4 regions of the Stutzerimonas sp. LR2 genome follow, and region 4 is predicted to be linked to each of the others. Evidence: predicted binding sites of a transcription regulator. Region 4 holds the regulator's gene; each other region holds the start of a gene.

Region 1 (7,577 bases), on a different contig from region 4:
GCTTCGATCTTGTGCTGCAGGGCATCCACTGTATGGATGCTGGCGAACTGCTTGCGCAGGCGGCGCGAGATTACCGGCTTGATCAGCCAGCCCATGCTGTCGGCCAGGCGCGGGAAGCGGAAGTGCGCCAGAATGTCGAGAAACTCCCGGTCGGCGAACAGGCGCGCCATGACAGTCGGTACTTCGGCGTCGGCGTAGGGTCGGATGGCTTGGAATTCGTCCATCATGCTCTCTGTAAAGGAAACGAGGAACGGGCCTGCAGCACAGGGCAGGGCGATTTGCGGAACGGACCGGAGCCGGCTGGCTCATACTCATGGAGTTCGGATGCCGTTTCGCCTGATCGTCTGCCGATGCCTGCGACCCAGCGGTGTCACTGCGAGGCGCACCGGGTCGGTCTTCTCAAAAGGTGCGAATCGACGACCTTTGAAGACGGCGATTATAGCGACAAGTCACGTGGAGGATTGATGCTCGAGACACAGGTCTATCAGTGCCCGTATTGCGGCGAGGCGGTAGAGACCACGCTCGATCTCAGTGCCGGTGATCAGCAGTACATCGAGGACTGCGCGGTGTGCTGCCGCCCGGTGCAGTTCGACCTGCGTACCGATGGTGTCGACTGGCAACTACAGGTCTTCAGGGAGGACGAATGATGCGTCGCATCTACGAGCCGCGCGACCTGCTGGAAGCGGAAATGCTCAGCGGCATGCTGGTGGCCGAGGGCATCGAGGCATTCCTTGCCGGTAGCCACCTGATCGGCGCCATGGGTGAATTGCCCGCAGCGGGGCTGCTCGGTCTGATGGTGCCGGACGAGGATGCCGAACGCGCGCGCCAGCTGATCGCTGCGTACAATGGCGCCGAGCCGGTGCCGGGCGATGAACCGGAGAGCTATCCCGGCGAACTGATCTGCTGACGAGTTCCCTTATGTGCGGCCGCTACGCCCTTTTCCGCTGGAGCCAGGATTTCGCCGCCTTGCCCGGTTTTCCTTCCGATCAAAGACCGCACTGGAGTCTCGCGCCGGGCGCTTCGGTGCTGCTGCTGCGCCAGGCCGACAGCGGCTTGCAGCTGGACCGGGTGCGCTGGGGGCTGACGCCTGCCTGGCTGACTGACCTGACCCGCACGCCGGCTCAGGCCCGGGCCGAAACCCTGGCCGAGCAGCCCATGTTCCGCGAAGCCTTTCGCCTGCGTCGCGGGCTGTTGCCGGCCAACGGCTTCTACGAGTGGCGCGGCTCGGCCCGCAAGCGCCCGTATTGGATGACTTGCGACGGCTCGCTTGCCTATTTCGCGGCGCTTTGGGAAGCCTATCCGGTGCAGGGGCACACCTATCTCAGCGCAGCTGTCGTGACCCAGCCGGCGGCGACGCTACGCCGGCCATTGATCCTCGACGAGGCCGGACAGGCGGCCTGGCTCGACCCCGCCACGCCGCTCGAAACGCTGCAGCAGTTGCTGCTGCAACCGAGCCCGGCACTGCGCGAACGGCCACTGGCGACGTTGGTCAACGATCCGCGCCTCGATGCCCCCGAATGCCTCACCCCGGCTTGAGGCGAGGCCTTCGGAGCGTCTGCGTCAGACCTTGAACTGATTGATCAGCCGGCGCTGCTGCTCGGCCAGACGCGTCAGGCCGGCGCTTGCCTGGCTGGCTTCCTCGGCGCCGCCAGCGACGTCCTGGGCGACCTGACCGATGTTGGTGACATTGCGGTTGATGTCTTCGGCCACCGCGCTCTGTTCCTCGGCGGCGCTGGCGATCTGGTTGTTCATGTCGTTGATCAGCGAAACCGCCTGAGTGATTGCCTGCAGCGCCTCGGCTGCCGCATCGGCCTGCTCGACGCTGCGCTGTGTGCGGCTCTGGCTCTGTTCCATCACCTGTACCACGTCCCGCGTGCCGTTCTGCAGCTGCTGGATCATCTGCTGGATCTCACCGGTGGCCTGCTGCGTCTTCTGCGCCAGATTGCGGACCTCGTCGGCCACCACGGCGAAGCCTCGGCCCTGCTCACCGGCACGGGCAGCCTCGATCGCCGCGTTCAGGGCCAGCAGGTTGGTCTGCTCGGCAATGCTGCGAATGGTCACCAGGATGGCGTCGATGTTCTCGCTGTCGCGGGCCAGGGTCTGCACAACGTCCACGGCACGGCCGATTTCGCCGGCCAGTTCGGTGATGGTGGCGCCGGTATCCTGCACGATATGCCGGCCCTGATTGGCCGCGCGATCGGCATGGCTGGCAGCCTCCGCGGCCTGGGTCGCATTGCGCGCCACGTCCTGCGCCGTGGCGGTCATCTCGTGCACAGCGGTGGCGACCAGTTCGATCTCGGCCAGCTGCGTCTGCACGCCCTTGTCGGTACGGATGGCGATGTCGGCGGTGTGCTCGGACGCATCGCTGACCTTCTGCACCGAGCCGACCACCTCGCTGATCATGCCCTGCAGGCGTGTCAGGAACGTGTTGAAACCGGTGGCGATCTGGCCCAGCTCGTTGCGACTGTCGATATGCAGGCGCTGGGTCAGGTCACCTTCGCCCTGGCCGATGTTGTCCAGCATCACCACCATGTCGCGCAGCGGACGGGTGATGCGCCGGCTGATCAGCCAGATGGCCAGCAGACCGGCAACGGCGATGAGCACGCCGATGATCAACATGGTGGTCAGACTGCTGCGGCTTTCCGCGCCGAGTGCCGCCATCAGCTGATCCAGATCCTTCATCACCTCGGCGATCGGCAGCTGCAGCATCAGGACCCAGCGCGCGTCGGTACCTTCGAAGGAGAACGGCAGGAACAATGCGACGTGCCCACCTGCCTGGTCGATCTGGTAATGGCTCTGCCCGGCTGGCAGGCGCTGGACCAGCACCTGCTCCTCGGCATCGAGAATCTGTGCTGCAGGCTTGCCGATCAGGCTCTTGTCAGTGCTGTAGGCAGCCAGGCGGCCGTTGTTGGAAATCAACGCGATCTCGCCGACGCCGCCATAGAGCTGCGCGTTGGCGTTGCTCAGCAATTGCTGGATGAAGTCGACACTGATGTCCGCGCCAACGATGCCGTGAAACTTGCCATCGACCAGAATGGGGGCATTGAACGAGGAAAGAAGGTAGGTCTGGCCGTTCATGTCATACGGTGCCGGGTCGCCGACGCACGGCTTGAGCTGTTCGCGCGGGCACAGGTAGTACTCGCCGGCGCGTATCCCGGTGTCGAGCAGCCTGGTGTCTTCGATGTCGGAGAGGCGGTCGATCTTCATTTGGCCGCTGCCATCGCGGTAGATCCAGCTGGCGAAGCGACCGTCGAGCATGCCCGGCTCGTCGCCGCGATACATCAGGTCGTTCGCATCCACGCCGTTCGGTTCCCAGGCGATATAGGTGCTGGTGAGATTGGCGTTCTCGATCAACGTCTGGCGCGCGAGATTGATCAGCTCCTCGCGCCTGAGGTTGGCCATCGGCATGCCGTCATCACCGGTCAGTGCGGTGAGCGTATGCACCCTGGCCAGGCTGGTGGCGATCTGCAGGGGCGCTTGCAGCTGTGCCTGGATGCGGTTGACCTGTGCCTGAGCCAGGGCGGTGACGCGCTGCTCCACCATGCCGTCGATCAGCGCGCGAGTCCGCTCCTCGACCAACGCCTGGCTGCGCACGCCCGACGCCAGTGCATAGAGCAACAGCGCCGCGATGACGGTCAGGGTGCAGGCGCCGGCCAATGCGGCGAAGGCGGTCTGGATGGATCGGAACATGGCGTTACTCCAGTTGCGCAGCGGATAGCCACCTTATCGGCAGGATTTGCGACAACTGCAGCGGGGCGGCCGGTTGCCTGCCCGATAGGCCCGATCTAGGATACGGCGCAGGTTTTCCGGAGAGACTCGATGTTCAAGCCGCGCACGTTATCCATGCTGATCGCCGCCACCGCGCTGGCCGGCTGTCAGGCCGTCAACACCACCAGCGGTGGGGCCGTGGGGGTCGACCGCAAGCAGTACATGTTCAGCATGCTGTCGACCGACCAGGTCAACCAGATGTATGCCCAGTCCTATCAGGAAACGCTCAGCGCTGCCGCAAGCAAGGGCGTGCTGGAAAAGAACACGGCGATTGCCAAGCGCGTCAATGGCATCGCCGAGCGGCTGATCGCCAAGGTCGGCGTATTCCGCCCGGATGCCGCGCAGTGGGCCTGGGAAGTGAATGTCATCGACAGCCCCGAGCTGAATGCCAACTGCGGCCCGGGCGGCAAGATCATCTTCTATACCGGGTTGATCGAGAAGCTGAAGCTCACCGACGACGAGATCGCCGCGGTGATGGGCCACGAGATCGCCCACGCGCTGCGTGAGCACGGGCGCGAGGCGATGTCCAAGGCCTACGGCGTGCAGATGGCCACCCAACTGGGCTCGGCGATGGGTGTCGGCACTGGCGGACTGCAGCTGGCGAACATGGGCGTCGAGTACCTGATGACGCTGCCCAATAGCCGTGGCAACGAGAACGAAGCCGACCTGATCGGCCTGGAGCTGGCCGCCCGTGCCGGTTACAACCCGAACGCGGCGATCACGCTGTGGGAAAAGATGGCCTCGGCCGGTGGTTCGGCTCCGCCTGAGTTCATGAGCACCCACCCGTCCTCGGCGACTCGCACGGCGGCGCTGCGTGCCAACATCCCGAAGGTGATGCCGCTCTACGAGCAGGCTCGCGGCGGCCGCTAACGAAGATGGTCGCCGACCGCTCAGGTCGGCGACAGTAGGGTCGAGAGAGGCGTTTCGATACCCAGCTGCTGGTGCACGCCCTCGAGATCGATAAGGGTGTTGACCTCCTCGATGTCGCCGGCCGGATTGAGCGTCCAGACGCTCATGGCGGCGATGGCGAGGATCTTGTCGGTGACCGAATAGCCAAACAGGGGCGTGGCCAGCGTACCCATCACCGTGCTCGAGGTGACCACCTTGTGGCCCTCGCAGATACACTCATCCACCACCACTTCCAGGTCCGGCATGGCCGCACGCACGTTGCGCACGAGTTCGGCGAAGCCTGCGCTGTTCAGCGGCTGGCTGATGAATGAGCCCTTGTAGGCGAAATACTTGCTCTGCATCTGTTCGGAAAGGGCCAGGCGGCCCTTGTTCCAGCTCAGATCGATATGGTTGCAGACTCGTTTCTTGCGTCCATCCGCTGACATGCAGCCGGTCTCCTCGGGGCGCTGGTGGTGCGCTGCGGTAGCGCACTCTATCAGCTCCGTCGGCGCGCAGATTTGCGCTGCGTATCAGCCTGAGACAATCGTGCTCATGGTCACAGCCTGATAAGCGGCGTAGACGGCGAGAGCGGCGAAACCGCCGGCCGCGACCCGGCGAATCAGCGTCAGCGGCAGGCGATCGGCAGCGAAATGGCTCACCAGCACCACAGGAACGTTGGCCAGCAGCATGCCGACCGTGGTGCCGAGAATGACCAACACGAACTCGGGGTATTGCGCAGCCAGCATCACCGTGGCGACCTGGGTCTTGTCGCCCATCTCGGCGATGAAAAAGGCGATTGTGGTGGCGACGAAGGGGCCATAGGGGCGACCGAGCCTGGCATCGTCATCGTCGAGCTTGTCCGGCACCAGCGTCCACAGCGCTACGGCGGCGAAGCTCGCGGCGAGAATCCAGCTCAGCACGACCGGCGAGAACAGGCTTGATACCCAGCTGCCCACGGCACCGGCCGCGGCATGGTTGGCCAGTGTCGCCACGACGATGCCCCAGATGATCGGCCAGGGGCGGCGATAGCGGGCCGCCAGCAGAAGCGCGAGCAATTGGGTCTTGTCGCCGATTTCGGCGAGGGCAACGATGAGAGTGGGAACGAAGAACGATTCCAAGCGGCATTCCTTACAGGGCGGGTCGACAGATTCACCATGACATGCGCAGCCTGCCCGCCCGGGTCAGGTGTACATGTCATGGGTCTTGTCAAACCGGGCCATGCGCTATTGCTAGGCTGGCCGGTCGCATGCGCCATGGTCTGCGGACCAAGTGTGTTGACGCATGCCGGACGAGCAGGGCGCTCGTCGGAGACTACTCCCCCAAGGACGGCGGCGAGTTTGCCGCACCCGGCCGGTGGAAGCAACCGCTCGTCGCCGGCCTCAGCCTCGCACGGCGCGGTAGATGCGGAATCCGTCGCGTTCGGCCAGCGTCTGGCAGGTGCCGAGATGGCGCTCGATCAACGGCGGGTAACGCAGAAAGGCATTGGCCACGATACGCATCTCGCCACTCGCCTGCAGATGCTCGGCGGCGCGCTCGATCAGCGTTTCGCTGGCGTGATAGCTGGTGTGCACGCCCTGGTGGAAGGGTGGGTTGCTGATGATGGCCGCCAGTTGCCGAGGCGCAGCGTCGATGCCATCGCCGGCAATGACTTCAGCTTCGAGCCCGTTGGCGGCGAGCGTCCGGCGACTGCTCTCGACGGCGAAGGCGTCGACGTCCAGCAGCACCAGCTCGCTTTGCGGATAACGGCGCTTCAGCGTGGCACCGAGAATGCCGGCACCGCAGCCGAAATCCAGCAGTCGGCCACCGGGCAGGTTATCGAGGTGCTCGAGCAGCAGGGCGCTGCCCAGATCCAACCGACCATGGCTGAACACACCCGGCAGGCTGACCACCTCGAGCGGCCCGTCAGCCAGCTGCAGGGTGAAATGGCTGGCCAGGGCATCGAGATCCGGCGCGGCGGGCGCCTGCTCGATCTCGACCTGCCAGAGCTGGCAGTGGCGGGCACTGTCGAGCTTGCGCGCACGGCCGAAGCTGCCCAACTGCTTGGCGGCGCGCTCGATGCCGCCGCGCTTCTCGCCCACCAGGTATAGCGGTCGGCCGGGCAAACGTGCCGCCAGGGTCTGCAACAGATAGTCCGTCAGCTCGCGGGACTTCGGCAGGAACAGCACCGCCGTGTCGAACACCCCCTGCGGCGGGGCAACGCCGAAGGAGCAGCGCCCGCCGAAGCGCTTGTCCAGCTGCTGCTGTTCGCCGGCGTGCCAGCTCCAGGCGGTGGCGCCCGCCAGCTGTCCTAGCAGGTCGTCGGCCGGCAGGCCGGCGAGCAATACCCGGCCGCCGAACAGCTCGGTTTGACGCAGCAGCACTTCGCTTCGCGGGTCCATTGGCGTCTCCCTGAAAAAGGCCGGGAGCTTAGGGGCTCGGCGGCCTCTCTCGCAAGCCGCAGTTGCCCGGCTCAGTTGACCTGGCGGAGTGGGCTGCCGGCGAAGAACGCCGTGGCGTTCTCGGCCAGCTGAGCGACGATGCGCTGGCGAGCCTCGCGGCTGCCCCAGGCGCTGTGCGGGGTGACGATCAGACGCGGCAGGTCCGGGGCGAGGAGCGGGTTGTCATCGCGTGGCGGCTCGCTGGTCAGCACATCGGTGGCAGCACCGCCCAGGTGGCCTCGGCGCAGGGCATCGGCCAGTGCCTGTTCGTCCACCAGCCCGCCTCGGGCGGCGTTGATCAGGAAGGCGGTCGGCTTCATCAGCTGCAGCTCGCGGGCACCGATGAGATTGCGCGTCTGTTCGGTCAGGGGGCAATGCAGGGTCAGTGCATCGACCTGTGGCAGCAGCTCGTCCAGGTCGAGGCGATCCGGGCGCTTCGGCCGTCCCGGCAGGTTGCCGACCAGCACCCGCATGCCCAGGGCTTCGGCCAGCTTCGCCACGGCA
Region 2 (7,577 bases), on a different contig from region 4:
TGCGTGAAGGGACCGCAGGTGATGAAGGGCTACTGGCAGCGCCCCGAGGCGACGGCGGAAGTGCTAGACGAAGAGGGCTGGCTGCGAACCGGTGACATCGCCGTGATCGACCAGGACGGTTTCGTCAGCATCGTCGACCGCAAGAAGGACCTGATCATCGTCTCGGGCTTCAATGTCTATCCCAACGAGATCGAGGACGTGGTGATGGCTCATCCCAAGGTGGCAGCCTGCGCCGCCATCGGCGTGGCGGACGAGAAATCCGGCGAGGCGGTCAAGTTGTTCGTCGTACCGAGCGACCCGACGCTGACCCAGGAAGAACTGCACGCCTACTGCCGGGAGAATTTCACCGGATACAAGATGCCGCGCCATTACGTGTTCCGCGATGCATTGCCCATGACACCGGTCGGCAAGATCCTGCGCCGGGAGCTGCGCGAAAGCGCCTGATGGCGCGAGCACGGCGCCTGTCGCAGACAAGGAATGAAGTGACCGGGATATTTGTTCCGGTCACTTTATGTCGAAAGCCTCCTTCGCGGACTCTATTCGCTCCCCTGCAAAGCTGCTAACCTCGGGAACGCTTTTTGCCCGATCAGCGGTACAAAAGTTAACAAATCACAACAAAACAGCTGCCATCGCGCAGTGATAAAGCGGTTGCTTAGGAGTGGGGTTCATGACCGATAACTTCTGGAAGGATAAGTATCCTGTTGGGGTCGCCAGCGAGATCAATCCCGACGAGTACCAGAACATCCAGGCTGTGCTCAAACAGTCGTGCGAGCGCTTCGCGGACAAGCCGGCGTTCAGCAATCTCGGCAAGACCCTGACCTACGGTGAGCTGTACAAGCTGTCCGGCGATTTCGCCGCCTACCTGCAGCAGAACACCGATCTCCAGCCTGGCGACCGCATCGCGGTGCAGCTGCCCAACCTCATCCAGTATCCCATCGTGGTGTTCGGCGCCATGCGCGCCGGGCTCATCGTGGTCAACACCAACCCGCTGTACACCGCGCGGGAGATGGAACACCAGTTCAACGACGCCGGCGCCAAGGCGCTGGTCTGCCTGGCCAACATGGCGCACCTGGCCGAGGAAGTGCTGCCCAAGACCGGCATCAAGCACGTCGTCATCACCGAAGTCGCCGACATGCTGCCGCCGCTCAAGCGCATGCTGATCAACGCGGTGGTCAAGCACGTGAAGAAGATGGTGCCGGCCTACAGCCTGCCGAAAGCGGTGAAGCTCAACGATGCCCTGGCGCTCGGCCGCGGCAAGGCGGTGCGCGAAGCGTCGCCCAAGAGCGAAGACGTGGCCGTGCTGCAGTACACCGGCGGCACCACCGGCGTGGCCAAGGGCGCCATGCTGACGCACCGCAACATCGTTGCCAACATGCTGCAGTGCAAGGCGCTGATGGGCGCGAACCTCAATGACGGCAGCGAAGTGCTGATCGCGCCGTTGCCGCTCTATCACATCTACGCCTTCACCTTTCACTGCATGGCGATGATGCTCAGCGGCAACCACAACATCCTGATCTCCAATCCGCGCGATCTGCCGGCGATGATCAAGGACCTGGGCAAGTACCGCTTCAGCGGCTTCGTCGGGCTCAACACCCTGTTCGTCGCGCTGTGCAACAGCGAAGACTTCCGCAAGCTCGATTTCTCGGCGCTCAAGGTCACCCTGTCGGGCGGGATGGCGCTGCAGCTGGCCACGGCCGAGCGCTGGAAGCAGGTCACCGGCTGTCCGATCTGCGAAGGCTACGGCCTCACCGAAACCAGTCCGGTGGCCTCGGTCAACCCCATCGAGCACATCCAACTCGGCTCCATCGGCATTCCGGTGCCATCCACGCAGTTCAAGGTCATCAACGATGACGGCCAGGAGCTGGCGCAGGGCGAAATCGGCGAGCTGTGCATCAAGGGGCCGCAGGTGATGAAGGGCTACTGGCAGCGGCCGGAGGCCACGGACGAGGTGATCGACGCGGACGGCTGGTTCAAGACCGGCGATATCGGCGTCATCCAGGAAGATGGCTACATCCGCATCGTCGACCGCAAGAAGGACATGATCCTGGTGTCCGGCTTCAACGTGTATCCCAACGAGCTGGAAGATGTGCTGGCCAGCCTGCCGGGCGTATTGCAGTGCGCCGCCATCGGCGTGCCGGACGAGAAGTCCGGTGAGGCGATCAAGCTGTTCGTGGTGGTCAAGCCGGGCGAGAGCCTGACCAAGGAGCAGGTCATGCAGCACATGCACGACAACCTGACCGGCTACAAGCGGCCGCGCTATGTCGAGTTCCGCGAAAGCCTGCCGACCACCAACGTCGGCAAGATCCTGCGTCGCGAGCTGCGCGACGAGGAACTGCGCAAGCTGGGCCACAAGAAGTAAGCGCGCAGCGCCTACAAGAAACCCCGCCTCGGCGGGGTTTTTTCGTTTATGCGAACGGCGTTCATCGGCAGCAGCGGCCGTTCCCTTGAATTGGCATTTAGTCGCGTTCTTCTAGGCATGTAGTCGGTGGCACAATGGCACTACTTAACCGTGCTTTTTATAGGGGTTTGCCGACATGCTGTCCTCCTTACGTCTGCGGGCGAAGCTGCTCATGCTCGCGCTTGGCCCGATTCTGTTGCTGACCCTGATGCTCAGCGGGGTCTCGGTGCTACAGCTGCAGGATCTGGCCGACCAGCAGGAAGCGCAGACCCGCGCCAACCTGATTCGCGACCGCCGTGCCGAGCTCAAGCACTACGTCGAGCTGGCGCGCAACGCCATCGGGCCGATCTACGAACGCTCTGCCGAGGGCGACCTGCAGGCGCGCGACCAGGCGGTCGCCGTGTTCGAGCGGCTGAGCTATGGCAGCGAAGGCTATTTCTGGGGCTACGATGGTCAGTCACGCCGAGTGTTCCAGGGGGCCACGCGCGAGCGCATCGGCGAAAGCTTCGCGGACTACCGTGACCCGAACGGCGTCTACGCCATTCGCGAGCTGGTCAAGGCCGGGCAGGACGGCAGCCATTTCGTCGACTACAGCTTCGCCGTGCCGGGCAGCGATGCGCTGGTGCCCAAGGTGGGCTATGCGGAGCATCTGCCCAAGTGGAACCTGGTGTTCGGTACCTCGCTGAACCTGGATGACGTCGAGCGTGACGTGGTCGAAGCCCGCGCTGTGTTTCAGGCGCGTATCGACGGCCTGACCATGATCATGCTCGTCGCAGCGGCGCTGCTGCTGATCCTGATGGCCGGCCTCGCCATACTGATGAGCAACGCCATCCTGCGCCCGCTGCTGCAGATCAAGCAGAATCTGGACGACATGGCCCAGGGTGACGGCGATCTGACCCAGCGCCTGCCCGTGACCAGCCGCGACGAGCTGGGCGAACTGGCGACCTCCTTCAATCGCTTCGTCGAGAAGATTCATCTGCTGGTGCGCCAGGTTGCCGGTACCACCACGCAGCTGACCGGGCTGGTGAGCGCGGTGGCCAGCCAGGCGCAGCGCTCGGAGCAGGCCATGGCCGATCAGCGCAGCGAGACCGATCAGGTCGCCACGGCGATCAACGAGATGTCCGCCGCCGCCCACGAGGTGGCGATGAGCGCCCAGCGCGCGGCCGAGGCGGCGCGCGAGACCGATCAGCAGGGGCGCGCAGCCAAGCAGGTGGTGGATCAGAGCATCCAGCAGATCCACGAGCTGGTGGGCGAGCTGCGCGGCAGCGGCGAGTCGCTGGATGGCCTGCAGCAGGACGTGAAAGGCATCGTCGGCGTACTCGACGTGATCCGCGCCATCGCCGAGCAGACCAACCTGCTGGCGCTCAACGCCGCCATCGAGGCGGCCCGTGCGGGCGAGGCCGGACGTGGTTTCGCCGTGGTCGCCGACGAAGTTCGCGCGCTGGCCAGCCGCACCCAGCAGAGTACCGGCGAGATTCAGGGCATGATCGATCGGCTGCGCAACGCCACGTCCCACACCGTAGGCACCATGCTGCGCGCCGGCGAGAAAGGCGAGAGCACGCGCGAGCATGCCAATCATGCCGGTGAGTCGCTGGATGCGATCTCCGCGCTGATCGGCACCATCAATTCGATGAACGCGCAGATCGCCGCCGCCGCGGAGGAGCAGACCGCAGTGGCCGAGGAGATCAACCGCAGCGTGCACCATATCGCCGATGCGGTGGACGGCGTCGCCAGCGATGCCGCACAGGGCGCGCAGACGGCCCGCGAGCTCAACGGCCTGGCCGAGCAGCTGCAGCGGCTGGTGGCCCAGTTCCGCATCTGATCGTAGCGCTGCGTCCGCTCTAGGACGGGCCTTAGCGAAACCCTGCCCGGCAGGGTTTCGTCTTTTCCGGGGTCAAGAAAGGCGCTTTCGGGCCGATACCCAAGGCGTGCTGCGTCGTCGTCGCTTAAGCGACGCATGGATTCTGTCGCAGTCTTCTTGCTCAACCTTTCTACAGGGATCGATCAGAATGCTCTCGAATCTTCGTTTGCGAATGAAGCTGCTGCTGCTTGCGCTGGGCCCGATTCTCCTGCTGGCCATCCTGCTAAGCGGCATTGCCGTGTACGAGCTGCAGAGCCTCGCCGAGCAACAGGAAGAACACACCCGTAACAGCCTGATCCGGGACCGCCGCGCCGAGCTCAAGCACTACGTCGAGCTGGCGCGCAATGCCATCGGCCCCATCTACGAGCGTTCTGCCGAAGGCGACATGCAGGCGCGCGACCAGGCCGTGGCCATCCTCGAGAAGATGGCCTATGGCAAGGACGGCTATTTCTGGGGCTATGACACCCAGACCGTGCGCATCCTGCAGGGCAACACCAAGGACAAGATCGGCCAGAGCTTCTACGACTACCGCGACCCCAATGGCGTCTATGCCATCCGCGAGCTGGTTCGTGCCGGCCAGGACGGCAGCCATTACGTCGACTACAGCTTCGTGCTGGGTGACAGCAGCGTGCTGGTGCCCAAGGTCGGTTACGCCGAGTTCCTGCCGAAATGGAAGATGGTCTTCGGTACCTCGCTCAACCTCGATGGTGTCGAGCGCGACGTCCAGGCCGCCCGCGCGGAATTCCAGCAGCGCATCGACGGCCTGGTCACCATCATGCTGGTCTCCGCACTGATCCTGCTGGGGCTGATCGCACTGGTCGCCGTGTTCATGAGCAACGCCCTGCTCAGCCCGCTGCTGCTGATCAAGCGCAACCTGGATGACATGGCCCAGGGTGACGGCGACCTGACCCAGCGCCTGCCGATCACCAGTCAGGACGAGCTGGGCGAGCTGGCCACCTCGTTCAATCGTTTCGTCGAGAAGATCCATTCGCTGGTACAGCAGGTCGCCGGCACCACCACCCAGCTGACCGGTCTGGTCGGTGCAGTGGCCAGCCAGGCGCAGCGCTCGGAGCAGGCCATGGCCGACCAGCGCAGCGAAACCGATCAGGTCGCCACGGCGATCAACGAGATGTCTGCCGCCGCCCACGAAGTGGCGATGAGCGCCCAGCGTGCGGCCGAGGCGGCGCGCGAGACCGATCAGCAGGGGGTCGCCGCCAAGCAGGTGGTGGACCAGAGCATTCGCCAGATCCACGAGCTGGTGGGCGAGCTGCGCGGCAGCGGCGAGTCCCTGGAAGGTCTTCAGCAGGACGTGAAAGGCATCGTCGGCGTGCTCGACGTGATCCGCGCCATTGCCGAGCAGACCAACCTGCTGGCGCTCAATGCGGCCATCGAGGCCGCCCGTGCGGGTGAGGCCGGGCGCGGCTTCGCCGTGGTCGCCGACGAAGTTCGCGCGCTGGCCAGCCGCACCCAGCAAAGCACCGGCGAGATCCAGGGCATGATCGACCGCCTGCAGAGCGCCACCTCCAACACCGTCGCCACCATGCTGCGGGCGGGCGAGAAGGGCGAGAGCACCCGTGATCAGGCCAACCAGGCCGGCGCGTCGCTGGATGCGATCTCCGCGCTGATCGGCACCATCAACTCGATGAACGCCCAGATTGCCGCCGCCGCCGAGGAGCAGACCGCGGTGGCCGAGGAGATCAACCGCAGCGTGCACCATATCGCCGATGCGGTGGACGGCGTCGCCAGCGATGCCGCGCAGGGCGCGCAGACCTCTCGCGAGCTCAACGGTCTGGCCGAGCGACTGCAACAACTGGTGGGTCAGTTCCGCATCTGATCACCGCCGCAGGCGGCAGGCGCAATGCCTGTCGCCAAGGCGCGGCATTCGTTGCCGAACGCCTTTGATCTTCAGCGAAGTTCCCTCATCCCGATCAACGGTAATACCGGTGGGCGGTTGCGCCAGAACGAGACGGTGGCCGTTCGGTCTAGCTCCCTATGGCCGCGTCCGCTGATTGCCGTAGGGGACGATGGCGCAAGCCAGGCGGCCTGCCCATCAATCTCGTTGCAAGGATGAGTTACCCATGCACAAGAAAAACAATGCTGTTCGGGTAGTTGCTTCTCTCGCATTGATCGCCAGCAGCGCGGCACTTGCCGCGCCAAAGGCCGATACCGCTCAATTCAACGACTTCTGGACGCCGGCCAAGCCGAATGCGGCGCTGTGTCGTTCGCCGCTGCTGGTCGGCACGCCTGTCGGCCTGCCGCGCTGCATGCAGGCGAGCAACGTCATGAAGCACCTGGAAGCGCTGCAGGATATCGCCACGCTCAATGGAGGCAATCGCGCCTCCGGCCAGCCGGGCTACCAGGCGTCTCTCGACTATGTGCGCAGCCGGCTACAGCGCGCTGGCTATCGCGTCGAGGTGCAGGCGTTTCCCTTCCTCGCCTTCTATCCGGTGAATCCCGGCACACTGAGCGCCGTGGCGCCGCAGACGGTGCAGTATGTCTGGGAAGAGGATTTCGCCTATGCCGACCAGACCGATCCGGGCAACGTCACCGCACCGGTGGTGCCGGTGGATCTGGCGCTCGGCGCCGGCAACACATCTACCAGCGGCTGCGAACCGGAAGACTTCGCCGGCTTCCCGGCGGGCGCCATCGCGCTGATGCAGCGCGGCACCTGTCCGTTCGGGCAGAAGGCGACGAATGCCGCCGCAGCCGGCGCGGCCGGAGCCATCATCTTCAATCAGGGCGACACCGAGGACCGCAAGGGCCTGCTGGTCGCCACGCTGGGCGAGGACTATGCGGGCGGCATTCCGGTGCTGTTCTCGACCTACGACAACGGCGTGGCCTGGTCGCAGACCGCCGGGCTGCAGCTGAGCATGAACGTCGACGTGGTGCGCGAGCAGACCGAGACCTACAACCTGCTGGCCGAAACGCGGCGGGGTGATCCGAGCAACGTGGTGATGGTCGGCGCGCACCTGGATTCGGTGTTCGAAGGCGCGGGCATCAACGACAACGGTTCCGGCAGTGCGGCGCTGCTAGAGATGGCGCTGCTGATGAGCAAGGCGCGGCCGGAGAACAAGGTTCGCTTTGCCTGGTGGGGCGCGGAGGAGTCGGGGCTGGTGGGCTCGACCTACTACGTCAACCAGCTGCCGGACGAACAGAAGCAGCGCATCAAGGCCTACCTGAACGTCGACATGATCGGCTCGCCGAACTACGCCAACTTCATCTATGACGGCGACGGCTCGGATTTCGGCCTGCAGGGTCCGCCCGGCTCGGCTGCCATCGAGCGACTGCTGCGCACCTACTTCAAGCTGCGCAACGCCC
Region 3 (7,577 bases), on a different contig from region 4:
CGCGCTGCCGGCCGCGCTGCCAGTCGTAGTCGAAATAGGCGCCAGCGCGGGAATTCCACAGGTACTGATCGATGGCCGCCAGGCGCGCCTCGGCACGGCGGGCGAAGGCTTCGGCACAGGCGTGCTGGTTCTTCACCGCAGACAGCTCGGCGATTTGCCGCTCCAGCTTGTAGAGCAGCGCGTTGAGGTCGACCGGCAGGATGCTGGTGGTGCGGATGGTCGCCAGCCGGTGGGCGTCGTCGAGCCAGCGCGAGCTGAAATCCCACCCCGACTCGGCACCGGCGCGCAGGTCGCGATAGACCTCGTGCCGCGGCCGGCAGCTGGAGCGCGCGGTTTCCACATCCTCGCGGTAGGACTCCTCGCGCGGCGTTGCGCGCTCGTCCCAGTAGCGGTTGAGCACCATTCCATCGGCCAGACACACGCAGCGTCGATGCGCCTCGCCCGGCCGCAGCACGTCGGCACCCTCCATCCAGAAGGCGTATTCCTTGTGCAGTTGCGGCAGGTAGTCGCTGGCGCGATGAACGCCGGTTTCCTCGAACAGCTCGGTCATCAGGGCGAACACCGGCGGCTGCGAGCGGCCCAGATAGTAGGTGCGGTTGCCGTTGGGCACGTGGCCGTAGGTGTCGATCAGGTAGGCGAAGTTGTCCGCCATGGCCCGCAGCAGGTCGCAATGCCCGCTCTCGTCCAGGCCGAGCATGGTGAAATAGGAATCCCAGTAGTACAGCTCGGTGAAGCGCCCGCCCGGCACCACGTAATCGTGCGGCAGCGGCAGCAGCGAGGAGTGCTCGGGGTGGTCCTGAGGGTGGCGGGTGAGGATCGGCCAGAGCCGGTCGATATGCTCGGCCAGGCTGTCGTCGGGGTTGGCGACGAACGCCTTGACCGGCATCTCGTACAGGCTGAAATGCTCATGGACGAAGGCCTCCAGGTCGAAGCCCGGCTCGCCGCAGCGGGCGCGATAGTCCTCGAGGATGGCTTCGGGGTGCCGACGCGGCGCGCAGTCGACGAAGGTCTTGCTGTCGGGAAACACCCGCTGCATCTGCACCGCGACGAAGAGTTCCTGATAGCGCTCGGCAGGCGTGAGCGTGTCGGCCCGCGAGATGGCGCTGGTGTCGTGGCTGAACGGCTGGCACGGCGGGATATCGGTCATTGCTCGCTGTAGTTCCATAGCAGGCCGCCATCGACCACCAGTGTAGTCCCGGTGATGTACTCGGCGTCGGGTGAGGCCAGAAAGGCAACGACGCCGGCGACGTCGTGCGGGCGGCCGAGACGGCCGGCAGGGATGTTCTGCAGCAGGTTGGCGAGCTTGTCCGGCTGATTCATCAGCTCGCGGTTGATCGGCGTTTCCACCGCGCCGGGCGCCACGTTGTTCACCGTGATGCCCAGCGGCGCCAGCTCGATGGCGATGTTGCGCATCAGCATCTTCAGTCCGCCCTTGCTCGCGCAGTAGGCGGTGAAGTTGGGATGCGGCAGCTCTTCGTGCACCGAGCTGTTGTTGATGATGCGTCCGCCGCGGCCCTGCTCGCGCAAATGGCGGGCAAACGCCTGGGCGAGGAAGAACGGCCCACGCAGGTTGACGTTCAGCACCTGATCATAATCGTCCGCCTGCGCGTCGAGGAACGCCGCGTGCCGCTGCACACCGGCATTGTTGACCAGGATGTCCAGCTGCCCCATCTGCGCGATGCTCTCGCGCACCAGCCGATGGCACTGCTCGACGTCACCGACATCGGCGGCGATGAAGCACACCCTCCGGCCCAGGGCGCGGACCTGCTCGAGGCTCTCGCGGGCCTGTTCGTCGTTCTCGCGGCCGTTGATGACAATGTCGGCGCCCTCTTCAGCCAGGCGCACGGCAATGCCGCGGCCGATGCCCTGGGTGCTGCCGGTGACCAGAGCCACCTGATTCTGCAAGCGCATTGCCACCCTCCGCACGCGCCGATCCGCGTGCTGCCGTTTCGATTAGCGATGCAGATGAGACGAGCACAAGCCGCCGAGCGTTCCCCCGTTTCTGACCAATTGGGCAGCCCGTCGCGCGGCGCCGCTCTGTTAGCTGACTAACCTTTCTCTCCTCTGGCCAAAGGCGCAAAATGGCCGGCTCTCCGCTGCTCGTCGAAGGACGTCATGGCTACCGCCAATCTGCGCAAGGGTTATCTGCTGGGGCTGGCCACCTTCAGCATCTGGGGCATGTTCCCGCTCTACTTCAAGGCACTCGAACAATACGGCGCGCTCGAGATCGTCACTCAGCGCGTGATCTGGTCGGCCGTGTTCGGCTCGCTGGTGCTGCTGGTCTGGCGTCATCCGGGCTGGTGGCGCGAACTGCTGGCGCATCCACGTCGCCTCGGCGTGCTCGGCATCTCCAGCGTGCTGATCGCGGCCAACTGGCTGATCTACGTCTGGGCGGTGAACCACGACCGAATGGTCGAGGCGAGCCTTGGCTACTACATCAATCCGCTGGTCAACGTGCTGCTCGGCATGCTCGTGCTGCGCGAGCGGCTGCGTCCGCTGCAGTGGCTGGCCGTGGCCATGGCCACCGTCGGCGTCAGCCTGCAGCTGCTGATGCTCGGTGAATTTCCCTGGATTTCCCTGGTGCTGGCGCTGAGCTTCGGCACCTACGGCCTGCTGCGCAAGCAGGCGCCGGTGGCCGCGCTGCCGGGGTTGGTAGTGGAAACCTGGCTGCTGCTACCGGTGGCGCTGATCTGGCTGTTCTGGTTCGGCAACGGCGCGAGCACGGAACCGGCGTTCTGGACCAGCACCGATGCGCTCTGGCTGATGGCGGCAGGCCCGGTGACCCTGATCCCGCTGCTCGGCTTCAACGCCGCCGCGCGCCACCTGCCCTATTCGACCCTGGGCTTCCTGCAATACCTGACGCCGACGCTGCTGCTGATCCTCGCCGTGCAGCTGTTCGGCGAGCCATTCCCGGTCGATCGCCAGCTGGCCTTCTTCTGCATCTGGGCCGGCCTCGCGGTATACAGCCTGGACGCCTGGCGGGTGATGCGCAAAAGCACCGGCTGAGTGCTACGCCTGCTCGGCCGGCTGCAGCTTGAGCTCCACCATCAGGTCGTCGGCGAGGGTTTCCAGGCGCTCCTGCAGCCGCTCCAGCGACAGTTCGCTGGGCACCGCCAGCCGTACTTCGGCACGAAACAGCAGCTCGCTGCTCATCGGCGCCGGCAGCACCTCGGTATCCAGGCTCTCCAGATTGACGCCGTGCTCGGCGAGCAGGTGGGTGATGTCGCGGACGATGCCCGGCCGGTCGTTGCCCACCAGCTCAAGCTGGATTTCCTGCCAGCTCGCCGTCGGTTCCGCGCCGCTGTGAGCCAGCAGCACGCGTATGCCCTGCGCCTGCAGGCCTTCCAGCGCGGCTGTCAGCTCGGCATGGGCATCCGCCGGCACCGCCACCCGCAGGATACCGGCGAACTGCCCGGCCATGCGCGACATGCGGCTCTCCAGCCAGTTGCCGCCGTGATCGGCGATGCACTTGGCCAGTCGTTCGACCAGACCGGGCTGATCGTCGGCGATGACGGTGAGAACGAGGTGATCCATGGACGGGCTCCTGTAGTGAAGAAAGCGCCTGCGCAGGCGACAGCCCATTAGGTATAGCAGGCGGGCCGGGCAACGGCAGGCCGCGGCACTGGCGGGCCGCTTCGCACGGCCGAGGCAACCGGCCCTTTCAGCGGACTGATTTTCCCCGGCGCTTCATGTAGTATCCGGCGACCTCGGACTACAAAAAGCGAAACCGTCCGGCGAATTAGAAGAACCAAGTGAGGCGAGTAATGACTGAGCGCGTTCAAGTCGGTGGCCTGCAGGTCGCCAAAGTCCTGTACGACTTCGTGAACAACGAGGCGATTCCCGGTACCGGCGTCGATGCCGCCGCCTTCTGGGCTGGCGCCGACAGCGTGATCCACGACCTGGCGCCGAAGAACCGCGCCCTGCTGGCCAAGCGCGACGAGCTGCAGGCCAAGATCGACGCCTGGCACCAGGCCCGCGCCGGCCAAGGCCATGACGCCGTGGCGTACAAGGCCTTCCTTCAGGAAATCGGCTACCTGCTGCCGGAAGCCGAAGACTTCCAGGCCACCACCGAGAACGTCGACGAAGAAATCGCCCGCATGGCCGGCCCGCAGCTGGTGGTGCCGATCATGAACGCGCGCTTCGCCCTGAACGCCGCCAACGCCCGCTGGGGCTCGCTGTATGACGCGCTCTACGGCACCGACGCCATCTCCGAAGCGGACGGCGCCACCAAGGGGCCGGGCTACAACGAGATCCGCGGCAACAAGGTCATCGCCTATGCGCGCAATTTCCTCAACGAAGCTGCACCGCTGGAAACCGGCTCGCACGTCGATTCCACCGGCTATCGCATCGAAGGCGGCAAGCTGGTCGTTTCGCTGAAGGATGGCAGCACCACCGGCCTGAAGAACCCGGCCCAGCTGCAGGGCTTCCAGGGCGACGCCAGCGCGCCGATCGCCGTGCTGCTGAAGAACAATGGCATCCACTTCGAGATCCAGATCGACCCGGCCAGCCCGATCGGCCAGACCGATGCCGCCGGCGTGAAGGACATCCTGATGGAATCGGCACTGACCACCATCATGGACTGTGAAGACTCCATCGCCGCCGTCGACGCCGACGACAAGACCATCGTCTACCGCAACTGGCTCGGCCTGATGAAGGGCGATCTGGTCGAGGAGCTGGACAAGGGTGGCAAGCGCATCACCCGTGCCATGAACCCGGACCGCGTCTACACCAAGGCCGACGGCAACGGCGAGCTGACCCTGCACGGACGCTCGCTGCTGTTCATCCGCAACGTCGGTCACCTGATGACCAACGACGCCATCCTCGACAAGGCAGGCAACGAAGTGCCGGAAGGCATCATGGACGGCCTGTTCACCAGCCTGATCGCCATCCACAACCTCAAGGGCAACACCACCCGCGCCAACAGCCGCACCGGCTCGATGTACATCGTCAAGCCGAAGATGCACGGCCCGGAAGAAGTCGCCTTCGCCACCGAACTGTTCGGCCGCGTCGAGGACGTTCTCGGCCTGCCGCGCAACACCCTCAAGGTCGGCATCATGGACGAGGAGCGTCGTACCACGATCAACCTCAAGGCCTGCATCAAGGAAGCGCGCGAGCGCGTGGTGTTCATCAACACCGGCTTCCTCGACCGCACCGGCGACGAGATCCATACCTCCATGGAAGCCGGCCCGATGGTGCGCAAGGCGGCCATGAAGTCCGAGAAATGGATCAGCGCTTACGAGAACAACAACGTGGACGTGGGCCTGGCCTGCGGCCTGCAGGGCAAGGCGCAGATCGGCAAGGGCATGTGGGCCATGCCTGACCTGATGGCCGCCATGCTCGAGCAGAAGGTCGGCCATCCGCTGGCCGGCGCCAACACCGCGTGGGTACCGTCGCCGACCGCAGCCACCCTGCACGCGATGCACTACCACAAGATCGACGTGCAGGCGCGCCAGGCCGAACTGGCCAAGCGCGAGAAGGCTTCGATCGATGACATCCTCACCATCCCGCTGGCACAGAACACCAACTGGAGCGAGGAAGAGAAGCGCAACGAGCTGGACAACAACTCGCAGGGCATCCTCGGCTACATGGTGCGCTGGGTCGAACAGGGCGTTGGTTGCTCCAAGGTGCCGGACATCAACGACATCGCGCTGATGGAAGACCGTGCCACCCTGCGCATCTCCAGCCAGCACGTGGCTAACTGGATGCGCCACGGCGTGGTAACCAAGGACCAGGTGATCGAGAGCCTCAAGCGCATGGCCCCGGTGGTCGACCGCCAGAACCAGGGTGACCCGCTGTACCGCCCGATGGCGCCTGACTTCGACAACAGCGTGGCCTTCCAGGCTGCGCTGGAGCTGGTCCTCGAAGGCACCAAGCAGCCCAACGGCTACACCGAGCCGGTCCTGCACCGTCGCCGCCGCGAGTTCAAGGCCAAGAACGGCCTGTAACCGCCAGCCGCGACAGAAGAACCGCCCTTCGGGGCGGTTTTTTTATGCCCGCAAATCCGCCGGGCGGCGCTCAAGTTCAATCTGTTACAACCGATAACGTGACCCGAATGGCATTTTCAGTCACACTCGCCCCGCCAAATGGCATTTGGCCATCAATGCTCTCCGCCGTAACCCTGCCGCTTCTGGAGTCGATGCATGCTGAAGAACTTCTCGCTGACCGCCAAGCTTTCGCTGGTGCCGGCAGTGGCCCTGCTCGGGCTGATCCTGTACGTCGGCTATACCTCGCTGCAGCTCTCGGCGACCGACTCGCGGCTGGTATTTCTGGAGAACCGCGGCTACCCGACGCTGGAAAAGGCCGATGCGGTGATCTTCCAGTTCTCCCGCGTACCGGCGCTGCTGAACAATGCCGTGGCTGCGGGCGAGCCCGGCGTGCTCGACGAGGCCCGGGAGGTGCTGCAGCAGATCGATACGCAGCAGCAATCCCTGGCGGCCCTGCTGAGCGATCAGCGCCAGCAGCATCAGGCCCTGGGTGACTGGCGCAAGGCCGTGCGCGACTACGCCGACAATGCGCTCGCCGCCTCGAGCAAGCTGATAGACGGCAGCGCCTCGTTCGATGATCTGCGTCCGAGCCTCGATCGCATGGCCAGCGATCTGGCGCAGGCGCAGAAGCTGGGCAGCGATTTCCGCGCGCAGGCCTACGACAGCTTCCAGCAGACCCTGGTAGAGACCCGCGAAGCCAACGCCAACACCACGCGACTGGGCATCATCCTCAGCCTGGTATTGGTGATTCTGGTCAGCCTCGGCGCCTGGCTGGTCATACGCAGCGTGATGGTCAATATCCGCGGCGTGATCGCTTCGCTGCAGTCGATCGCCCGCGGTGACGGCGATCTGACCCAGCGGGTGAACGTCGAATCCAACGACGAGATCGGCGCCATGATCGAGCTGTTCAACAGCTTCCTTGACAAGCTGCAGCGCACCATCCGCCAGATCATCGATGCCGCTGCCCCGCTGGGCCAGGTCTCCAAGGACCTCTACCAGCTCACCCAGGGCTCGGAGGAAAACGCCAAGTCGCAGCAGCATCACACCGACTCGATCAGCCGCGACATCCTGACCATGACCGGCAGCATCCAGGAGGTCGCGCAACGTTCACGGCAGGCGTCCGACGAGGCCAATTCCGCGGCGCGCCAGGCGGCGACCGCACGCGAGCACGTCGGCAGTCTTTCGACCGGCATCAACGACCTGGGTGACAGCGTGATGGGCGCGGTCAAGGCCATGGAACAGCTGGAGGAAGAAACCCAGGAAGTCGGCTCGGTACTGACCGTGATCCGCAGCATTGCCGAACAGACCAACCTGCTGGCCTTGAACGCCGCCATCGAAGCCGCCCGAGCTGGCGAGCAGGGCCGCGGCTTCGCGGTGGTTGCCGACGAGGTGCGCAATCTGGCGCAGAAGACTGCTGCCTCTACCGCCGAGATCCAGCAGATCATCCAGCGCCTGCAGAACAGCGCCAACACCGTACTCAACGTAATGACCAGCAACGGCGAGAAATCTCGCGCCAGTATCGAACGCTCCATCGAGGCCACTCAGCTGCTGGAAGCCATCGCACGCACCGTCAACCAGATCGACGAACTCAAC
Region 4 (7,577 bases):
AATTCGTTCTGTATTCCGGGGTTTCTGTGGATCGCACGCAACTCATCAATATTCGCAACGGCCTGGCAGGCGCGGGGCGCGGCAATCTCGGCGTACCGCTGCTGTTGCTCGTGATGATGGGCATGATGATGCTGCCGGTGCCGCCGTTCCTGCTGGACGTGCTGTTCACCTTCAATATCGCGCTGTCGATCGTCGTGCTGCTGGTCAGCGTCTATGCACTGCGGCCGCTGGATTTCGCCGTGTTCCCGACGATTCTGCTGGTCGCCACTCTGATGCGTCTGGCATTGAACGTGGCGTCTACGCGAGTGGTGCTCATCCACGGTCATGACGGCGGCAGCGCGGCTGGTCACGTGATCGAGGCATTCGGCAATGTGGTGATCGGCGGCAACTACGTGGTCGGTGTGGTGGTGTTCGCCATCCTCATGATCATCAACTTCGTGGTGGTGACCAAGGGTGCCGGGCGCATCTCCGAGGTCAGCGCACGCTTTACCCTGGATGCCATGCCGGGCAAGCAGATGGCGATCGACGCCGACCTGAACGCCGGCCTCATCGACCAGGAAGAAGCCAAGAAACGTCGCTCCGAGGTGTCTTCGGAAGCCGACTTCTACGGCTCCATGGACGGTGCCTCGAAGTTCGTCCGCGGCGATGCGATCGCCGGCCTGCTGATCCTGTTCATCAACCTCATCGGTGGTATCGCCATCGGTATCGCGCAGCACCAGATGAGCTTCAGCGAGGCCGGCCAGGTGTACGCGCTGCTGACCATCGGTGACGGTCTGGTGGCGCAGATTCCATCGCTGCTGCTGTCGACGGCGGCGGCGATCATGGTTACCCGCGTGACCAGTTCCGAGGACATGGGGCAGCAGGTGCAGCGGCAGATGTTCGCTTCCCCCAAGGCGCTGGCCGTGTCGGCGGCGATCATGATCGCGATGGGCCTGGTGCCGGGCATGCCGCATTTCTCCTTTCTGAGTCTCGGGGCGGCTGCCGCCGCTGGCGCCTACTGGATCTGGCATCGGCAGAAGCAGGCGGTCAAGAAGACCGAGCAGGAAGTGCAGAAGCAGCAGGAGATGTTGCCGGCCCAGCGCGCGGCCGAGACCAAGGAGCTTGGCTGGGACGATGTGACTCCGGTGGACATGGTCGGTCTGGAAGTGGGTTATCGCCTGATTCCGCTGGTGGATCGCAACCAGGGTGGCCAGCTGTTGGCGCGCATCAAGGGCGTTCGCAAGAAGCTTTCGCAGGATCTGGGTTTTCTCATGCCGTCGGTGCATATCCGCGACAACCTCGACCTGCTGCCCAACGCCTATCGACTGACGCTGATGGGTGTGAGCCTGGCCGAAGCCGAGGTCTACCCGGATCGCGAGCTGGCGATCAACCCGGGGCAGGTGTTCGGTCCGCTCAACGGTATCGCCGCCAGGGATCCGGCGTTCGGTCTGGAGGCTGTCTGGATCGAAGCGAGCCAGCGAGACCAGGCGCAGTCGCTCGGCTATACCGTGGTGGATGCGAGTACCGTCGTCGCCACGCACCTCAACCAGGTTCTGCACAAGCATGCCCATGAGCTGCTCGGGCATGAAGAGGTCCAGCAGCTGCTGCAGCTGCTGGCCAAGAGTTCGCCCAAGCTGGCCGAGGAGCTGGTGCCGGGCATGGTGTCGCTTTCGACGCTGCTCAAGGTGCTGCAGGCGCTGCTGCAGGAGCAGGTGCCGGTACGCGACATCCGCACCATCGCCGAGGCCATCGCTAACGTGGCCGCCAAGAGTCAAGATCCCGCCGCAATGGTGGCCGCGGTCCGTGTCGCGCTGTCGCGCGCAATCGTGCAAAACGTTGTGGGACTAGAGCCGGAGCTCCCTGTGATCACCCTCGAGCCCCGGTTGGAACAGATCTTGCTCAATAGCTTGCAGAAGGCCAATCAGGGCTCCGACGACGGCATTTTGCTCGAGCCCGGAATGGCCGAAAAGTTGCAACGGTCCCTGGTAGAAGCGGCACAGCGTCAAGAAATGCTCGGCAAGCCAGCGATTCTGCTGGTGGCCGGCCCGGTCAGGGCGATGCTGTCGCGATTTGCGCGTCTGGCGGTGCCGAACATCCATGTTCTGGCCTACCAGGAAATACCGGACAACAAGCAGGTCACCATCGTCTCGACGGTGGGTCAGAATTAACCGAGGGTGCAGGCCATGCAGGTCAAACGTTTCTTCGCCGCCGATATGCGCATCGCCATGAAAATGGTGCGTGACGAGCTGGGCGCCGATGCCGTGATCATCGGCAATCGCCGGGTCGCCGGCGGCGTCGAGCTGACGGCTGTCCTCGACTACCCGATGCAGTCCGCGCCGGCGGCAGCCAAGCCGAATGCCGCGCTGGAGGCCGAATTGCGCAAGACGCAGTCGCGCCTGGCCAGTGCCCATGCCGAGCTGAGTGCCGCACCCCGCGCGAAGATGCAGGATCGTCAACTGGTTGACGAGAAGCTAGCCGCTGCGGCGAGCAAGCCGCAACCTGCCGCGGTGGCCGAGCCGGCCGCTGCGGTGGACGCCCGCGCGATCGAGGCGATGTATTCGGAACTGCACGGCCTGCGCGAGCTGATCGAAGTGCAGCTCGGTTCGATCGCCTGGGGCCAGGAGCAGAGCCGCCGCCCGCAGCAGGCAGGCCTGTGGCGTCGCCTGCAGCGTCTGGGTCTGCCGGCGGAACTGTCGCGCAGCCTGCTGGACAAGGTCGCCGCCATCACTGATGCGCGTCAGGCCTGGCGGATGGTTCTGGCGCATCTGGCGCAGGCCATCAAGGTCAGCAAGAACGAGCCGCTGGAAGAGGGCGGGGTGATTGCCCTGGTCGGGCCCGCGGGCGTCGGCAAGACCACCACGCTGGCCAAGCTTGCCGCTCGCTATGTGCTGAAGTACGGCGCGCAGAGCATCGCTCTGGCGAGCATGGACAACTACCGCATCGGCGCCCAGGAGCAGCTCAAGACGCTTGGCCGCATCCTTGACGTACCGGTGCTGCAACTCGATCCGAGCGAGCCCCTGAGCAAGTCGCTGGCTTCGCTGGCGCGCAAGCGGGTGATCCTGATCGACACTGCCGGCCTGCCCGCCAGCGATCCGACGCTGCGCATGCAGCTGCAGGCGCTTTCGGACAAGGGTGTCAAATCGAAGAATTACCTGGTGCTGGCGGCAACCAGCCAGAGCCAGGTGCTCAAGGCGGCATGGCACAACTATCGTCGTTGCGGCCTGGCTGGCTGTATTCTGACCAAGTTGGATGAGGCGGGCAGCCTCGGTGATGTGCTCGGGCTCACAATCAGCCAGCACTTGCCGATAGCCTACCTCGCGGACGGCCCGCGCATTCCGGACGACCTGCATCTGCCGCGTAGCCATCAGCTGGTGAGCCGTGCGGTGAGTTTGCAATCCGGCGAGGAACCGAGCGAGGAAACCATGGCCGATATGTTCGCCGGGTTGTACAACGGTTCGTCACGGCGGGCTGGATGATGTGGCGACAGCGGTACCAGAATGAATCAGATGCGTGCCCTGCGTGCGCATCGCCGGCCGAAAGGCCCCAGCAAGATATAGGCGTGTGAACATGGGTATGCATCCCGTACAGGTGATTGCGGTGACCGGCGGCAAGGGTGGCGTCGGCAAGACCAACGTGTCGGTCAATCTGGCGCTGGCCCTGGCCGATCTCGGTCGGCGCGTGGTGCTGCTCGACGCCGACCTCGGCTTGGCCAACGTCGACGTGCTGCTGGGTCTGACCAGCAAGCGCACCCTGGCCGACGTAATTGCCGGCGAGTGCGATCTGCGTGACGTGCTCATCCAGGGGCCAGGTGGCATTCGCATCGTGCCGGCAGCGTCCGGTACCCAGAGCATGGTGCAACTGTCGTCCCTGCAGCACGCAGGGCTGATCCAGGCATTCAGCGAGATGGGCGACGAGATCGACGTGCTGATCATCGACACCGCGGCCGGTATCGGCGACTCGGTAGTCAGCTTCGTGCGCGCCGCGCAGGAGGTGCTGCTGGTGGTCACCGACGAGCCGACATCGATCACGGACGCCTACGCGCTGATCAAGCTGCTCAATCGTGACTACGGCATCAGCCGCTTCCGCGTGTTGGCCAACATGGCCCATGCGCCGCAAGAAGGTCGCAACCTGTTCGCCAAACTGACTAAGGTTACCGAACGGTTTCTCGATGTGGCGCTGCAGTACGTTGGCGCCGTGCCTTACGACGAGGCCGTGCGCAAGGCGGTACAGAAACAGCGTGCGGTCTACGAGGCCTATCCGCGCTCGAAATGCGCGCTGGCCTTCAAGGCCATCGCACAGAAGATCGATACCTGGCCGTTGCCCGCAACACCGCGCGGCCATCTCGAATTCTTCGTGGAGCGCCTCATCAGTCCCGCTTCTCAAAGTCACGAATGACAGGTGCCGGATCCGCTATGTATTACAGCAAGGCTCAGGCAAAGGATGCGCAGTACCGCCTGATCGATCAGTACGCCCCGTTGGTCAAGCGAATCGCTTACCACCTGTTGGCGCGCCTGCCTGCCAGTGTGCAGGTGGACGATCTGATCCAGGCTGGAATGATCGGACTGCTGGAAGCAGCGAAGAAATACGACGCCGGCAAAGGTGCCAGTTTCGAAACCTACGCCGGTATCCGCATCCGCGGCACCATGCTCGACGAAGTGCGCAAGGGAGACTGGGCGCCGCGCTCGGTGCACCGCAACTCGCGCATGGTCAGCGAGGCGATCCGCGCCATCGAGGCGAAAACCGGGCGTGACGCTAAAGATCACGAGGTTGCGGCCGAACTTAAGCTTAGCCTCGACGAGTATTACGCCATTCTCGGCGACACGCTGGGCAGCCGCCTCTTCAGCTTTGACGATCTGCTGCAGGAAGGCGAGCACGGCGAACTGCAGGAAGACGCGAGCAGCACCCATCCGGAACCGTTTCGCGATCTGGAGGACGAGCGTTTCCAGCAGGCGCTGGCCGATGCCATCGGTAATCTGCCCGAACGCGAGAAGCTGGTGCTGTCGCTGTATTACGACGAAGAGTTGAACTTGAAGGAAATTGGTCAGGTGCTGGGAGTCAGCGAGTCGCGTGTGAGCCAGTTGCATAGCCAGTGTGCTGCGCGCTTGCGTGCACGCCTCGGCGAATGGCGCGCCAATTGACAATTGTTTGCGGTATGACGTGCTCGGTTTGCTGAGGCATTTTGGGACTTACGGAGGTCGACTTGGACAAGAACATGAAAATCCTCATCGTCGATGACTTCTCGACGATGAGACGAATCATCAAGAACCTCTTGCGTGATCTGGGGTTCACCAACACCGCCGAGGCGGACGACGGCACCACCGCACTGCCGATGCTGAAAAGCGGCAGCTTCGATTTCCTGGTCACCGACTGGAACATGCCGGGCATGAGCGGTATCGATCTGCTGCGCACAGTGCGCGCGGACGAGCGCCTCAAGCATCTGCCGGTACTGATGGTGACCGCCGAGGCGAAGCGCGATCAGATCATCGAAGCGGCCCAGGCCGGGGTCAATGGCTATGTGGTCAAACCCTTCACCGCCCAGGTGCTCAAGGAAAAGATCGAGAAGATCTTCGAGCGCGTCAACGGCTGAAGCAGTAACGCCGCGAGGGCACTATGACGCAAGCAGACCAAAGCCTGGCAGAGTTCGAAGCGACTCTGAAGGCCAATGCACCCCGCCTGATTGAAAGCCTGCAGCAAGGCCGCTTCGATGAAGCGACGCAGATGTTCAACGAGCTCAATCAGGTGCGCAACAACGGGCTCTATCAGGAAGTGGGCAAGCTCACGCGCGAGCTGCACAACGCCATCGTCAAGCTCGAGATGGACACCTGCGCCACGGGCGGCGACCCGTCACCGATCACCGATGCCACCGACCGTCTGTCCTACGTGGTGGAAATGACCGAGAAAGCCGCCAATCGCACCATGGACCTGGTCGAGGAATCGGCCCCGCTGGTGAACTATGTCAGCTACGAGGCCCAGAGCCTGACGGCCGATTGGCAGCGCTTCATGCGCCGTGACATGAATGCCGAGCAGTTCCGCGATCTGGTCAAGCGCATCGACCAGTACCTGCAGCGCAGCATGAACGATGGCAGCCAGCTTTCGCAGAATCTCAGCGAGATCATGCTGGCCCAGGACTTCCAGGATCTAACCGGCCAGGTGATCAAGCGGGTGACCCGACTGATCACCGAGCTTGAAAGCAACCTGCTCAATCTCGTCCTCATGGCGGGGCAGGTGGACCGCGTTGCCGGCATCCAGCACGACCGCGATGCCATGCGCGCCGAGCAAGAGAAGAAAAAACAAGAAAAAATGCCTTCCAACGGTGAAGGTCCGCAGATGCATGCCGATATGCGTGAAGACGTCGTTTCCGGCCAGGACGATGTCGATGATCTGCTTTCAAGCCTGGGCTTTTAGGGGAAGTGAATATGAGCTTCGACGCCGATGAAGAAATCCTCCAGGACTTCCTGGTAGAGGCCGGCGAGATTCTCGAACTATTGTCCGAGCAACTCGTGGAGCTGGAAAGCAGCCCCGATGACATGGCGTTGCTCAATGCGATTTTTCGCGGGTTCCACACGGTCAAGGGCGGTGCAGGCTTCCTTCAGCTTCATGAGCTGGTGGAGTGCTGCCATATCGCCGAAAACGTCTTCGACATCCTGCGCAAGGGTGAGCGTCGCGTCGATTCCGAACTGATGGATGTCGTTCTGCAGGCGCTGGACGCCGTGAACGAAATGTTCAGTCAGGTCCGCGAACGCGTCGAGCCGACGCCTGCCTCACCCGAGCTGCTGGCTGCGCTTGCGCGCCTCGCCGAGCCCGCTTCCGCCGATGCAGCGCCAGTCGTTCCGGCTGCCCCGCAGGTGGTCGCCGAGCCTGAGGCCGAGCCCGCTGGCGCCGATAGCGAGTTCGAGCAGTTGCTCGACGCCATCCAGCCGGCTGCGAGCGAGACGGCTGCGAGCGAGGCCGAACACGGCCCCGTCACCGACGAGATCACCGACGACGAATTCGAGTCGCTGCTCGATCAGTTGCATGGCAAGGGCCAGTTCTCGGCACCGGCTAGCGCCGCAGCGCCTGCGGTACCTGTTGCGCCAGATGCAGCCGCTGCAAAGACCGGTGATGAAATCACCGATGAGGAATTCGAAGCACTTCTCGACCAGCTGCACGGCAAGGGCAAGTTCGAGCCAGTCGGCTCGGTCGCCGGCTCGTCGGCCGACGCGGCCGAAGCGGCCGGCGCCGAGTCCGCCAAGGACAGTGCGCCCGCGGCGTCCAGCGACGAAATAACCGACGACGAGTTCGAAGCGCTGCTCGATCAGCTGCACGGCAAGGGCAAGTTCGAGCCGGCGGTCGCCGATGCGTCCCCGGCCGAGCCCGTTGCGGCAGCCCCGGCAAAGGCGGCACCCAAGGTGGAGCCCGCACGTGCCGCTGCGCCAGCCAAGCCGGCCGCGGCAGCGAGCAAGGCGGCCGCTCCGGCACCGGCCGCGGCGGACAAGGCTCCGGCCGAAGTCGAGACGACCGTGCGTGTGGATACCGCGCGCCTCGACGAGATCATGAACATGGTCGGCGAACTGGTGCTGGTCCGTAACCGCCTGGTGCGCCTGGGTTCCAATAGCGGC

What was found. Region 4 encodes FliA, which starts transcription of late flagellar genes. Its sites were predicted from a motif close to CTAAAGTTTNNNNNNNNNNNGCCGNTAA; they were not measured.
Region 1: ACVRRC_RS17735 (methyl-accepting chemotaxis protein) is a predicted target of FliA. The motif match lies at 3,724-3,751, and genes of this name have one in related genera.
Region 2: ACVRRC_RS13040 (methyl-accepting chemotaxis protein) is a predicted target of FliA. The motif match lies at 4,292-4,319, and genes of this name have one in related genera.
Region 3: ACVRRC_RS04980 (methyl-accepting chemotaxis protein) is a predicted target of FliA. The motif match lies at 6,015-6,042, and genes of this name have one in related genera.

The regions. Positions count from the first base shown of each region.
Region 1 is NZ_JBVTRR010000005.1:34,614-42,190, reverse strand. It holds gene ACVRRC_RS17755 (1-acyl-sn-glycerol-3-phosphate acyltransferase) at 1-227, opposite strand, end outside; gene ACVRRC_RS17750 (CPXCG motif-containing cysteine-rich protein) at 465-647, shown strand; gene ACVRRC_RS17745 (putative signal transducing protein) at 647-907, shown strand; gene ACVRRC_RS17740 (SOS response-associated peptidase) at 919-1,536, shown strand; gene ACVRRC_RS17735 (methyl-accepting chemotaxis protein) at 1,561-3,690, opposite strand; gene ACVRRC_RS17730 (M48 family metallopeptidase) at 3,820-4,638, shown strand; gene ACVRRC_RS17725 (ester cyclase) at 4,659-5,102, opposite strand; gene ACVRRC_RS17720 (TMEM165/GDT1 family protein) at 5,187-5,774, opposite strand; yybP-ykoY riboswitch at 5,865-5,981, opposite strand; gene ACVRRC_RS17715 (class I SAM-dependent methyltransferase) at 6,036-7,034, opposite strand; gene ACVRRC_RS17710 (2-hydroxyacid dehydrogenase) at 7,106-7,577, opposite strand, start outside.
Region 2 is NZ_JBVTRR010000003.1:458,009-465,585, reverse strand. It holds gene fadD2 (long-chain-fatty-acid--CoA ligase FadD2) at 1-444, shown strand, start outside; gene fadD1 (long-chain-fatty-acid--CoA ligase FadD1) at 668-2,359, shown strand; gene ACVRRC_RS13045 (methyl-accepting chemotaxis protein) at 2,535-4,220, shown strand; gene ACVRRC_RS13040 (methyl-accepting chemotaxis protein) at 4,408-6,093, shown strand; gene ACVRRC_RS13035 (M28 family metallopeptidase) at 6,338-7,577, shown strand, end outside.
Region 3 is NZ_JBVTRR010000001.1:1,072,226-1,079,802, reverse strand. It holds gene treF (alpha,alpha-trehalase TreF) at 1-1,147, opposite strand, end outside; gene ACVRRC_RS05000 (SDR family oxidoreductase) at 1,144-1,911, opposite strand; gene rarD (EamA family transporter RarD) at 2,116-3,006, shown strand; gene ACVRRC_RS04990 (glycine cleavage system transcriptional repressor) at 3,010-3,534, opposite strand; gene ACVRRC_RS04985 (malate synthase G) at 3,765-5,945, shown strand; gene ACVRRC_RS04980 (methyl-accepting chemotaxis protein) at 6,141-7,577, shown strand, end outside.
Region 4 is NZ_JBVTRR010000002.1:464,909-472,485, forward strand. It holds gene flhA (flagellar biosynthesis protein FlhA) at 27-2,147, shown strand; gene flhF (flagellar biosynthesis protein FlhF) at 2,163-3,455, shown strand; gene fleN (flagellar synthesis regulator FleN) at 3,547-4,374, shown strand; gene fliA (RNA polymerase sigma factor FliA) at 4,392-5,117, shown strand; gene ACVRRC_RS08700 (chemotaxis response regulator CheY) at 5,192-5,566, shown strand; gene ACVRRC_RS08705 (protein phosphatase CheZ) at 5,590-6,384, shown strand; gene ACVRRC_RS08710 (chemotaxis protein CheA) at 6,396-7,577, shown strand, end outside.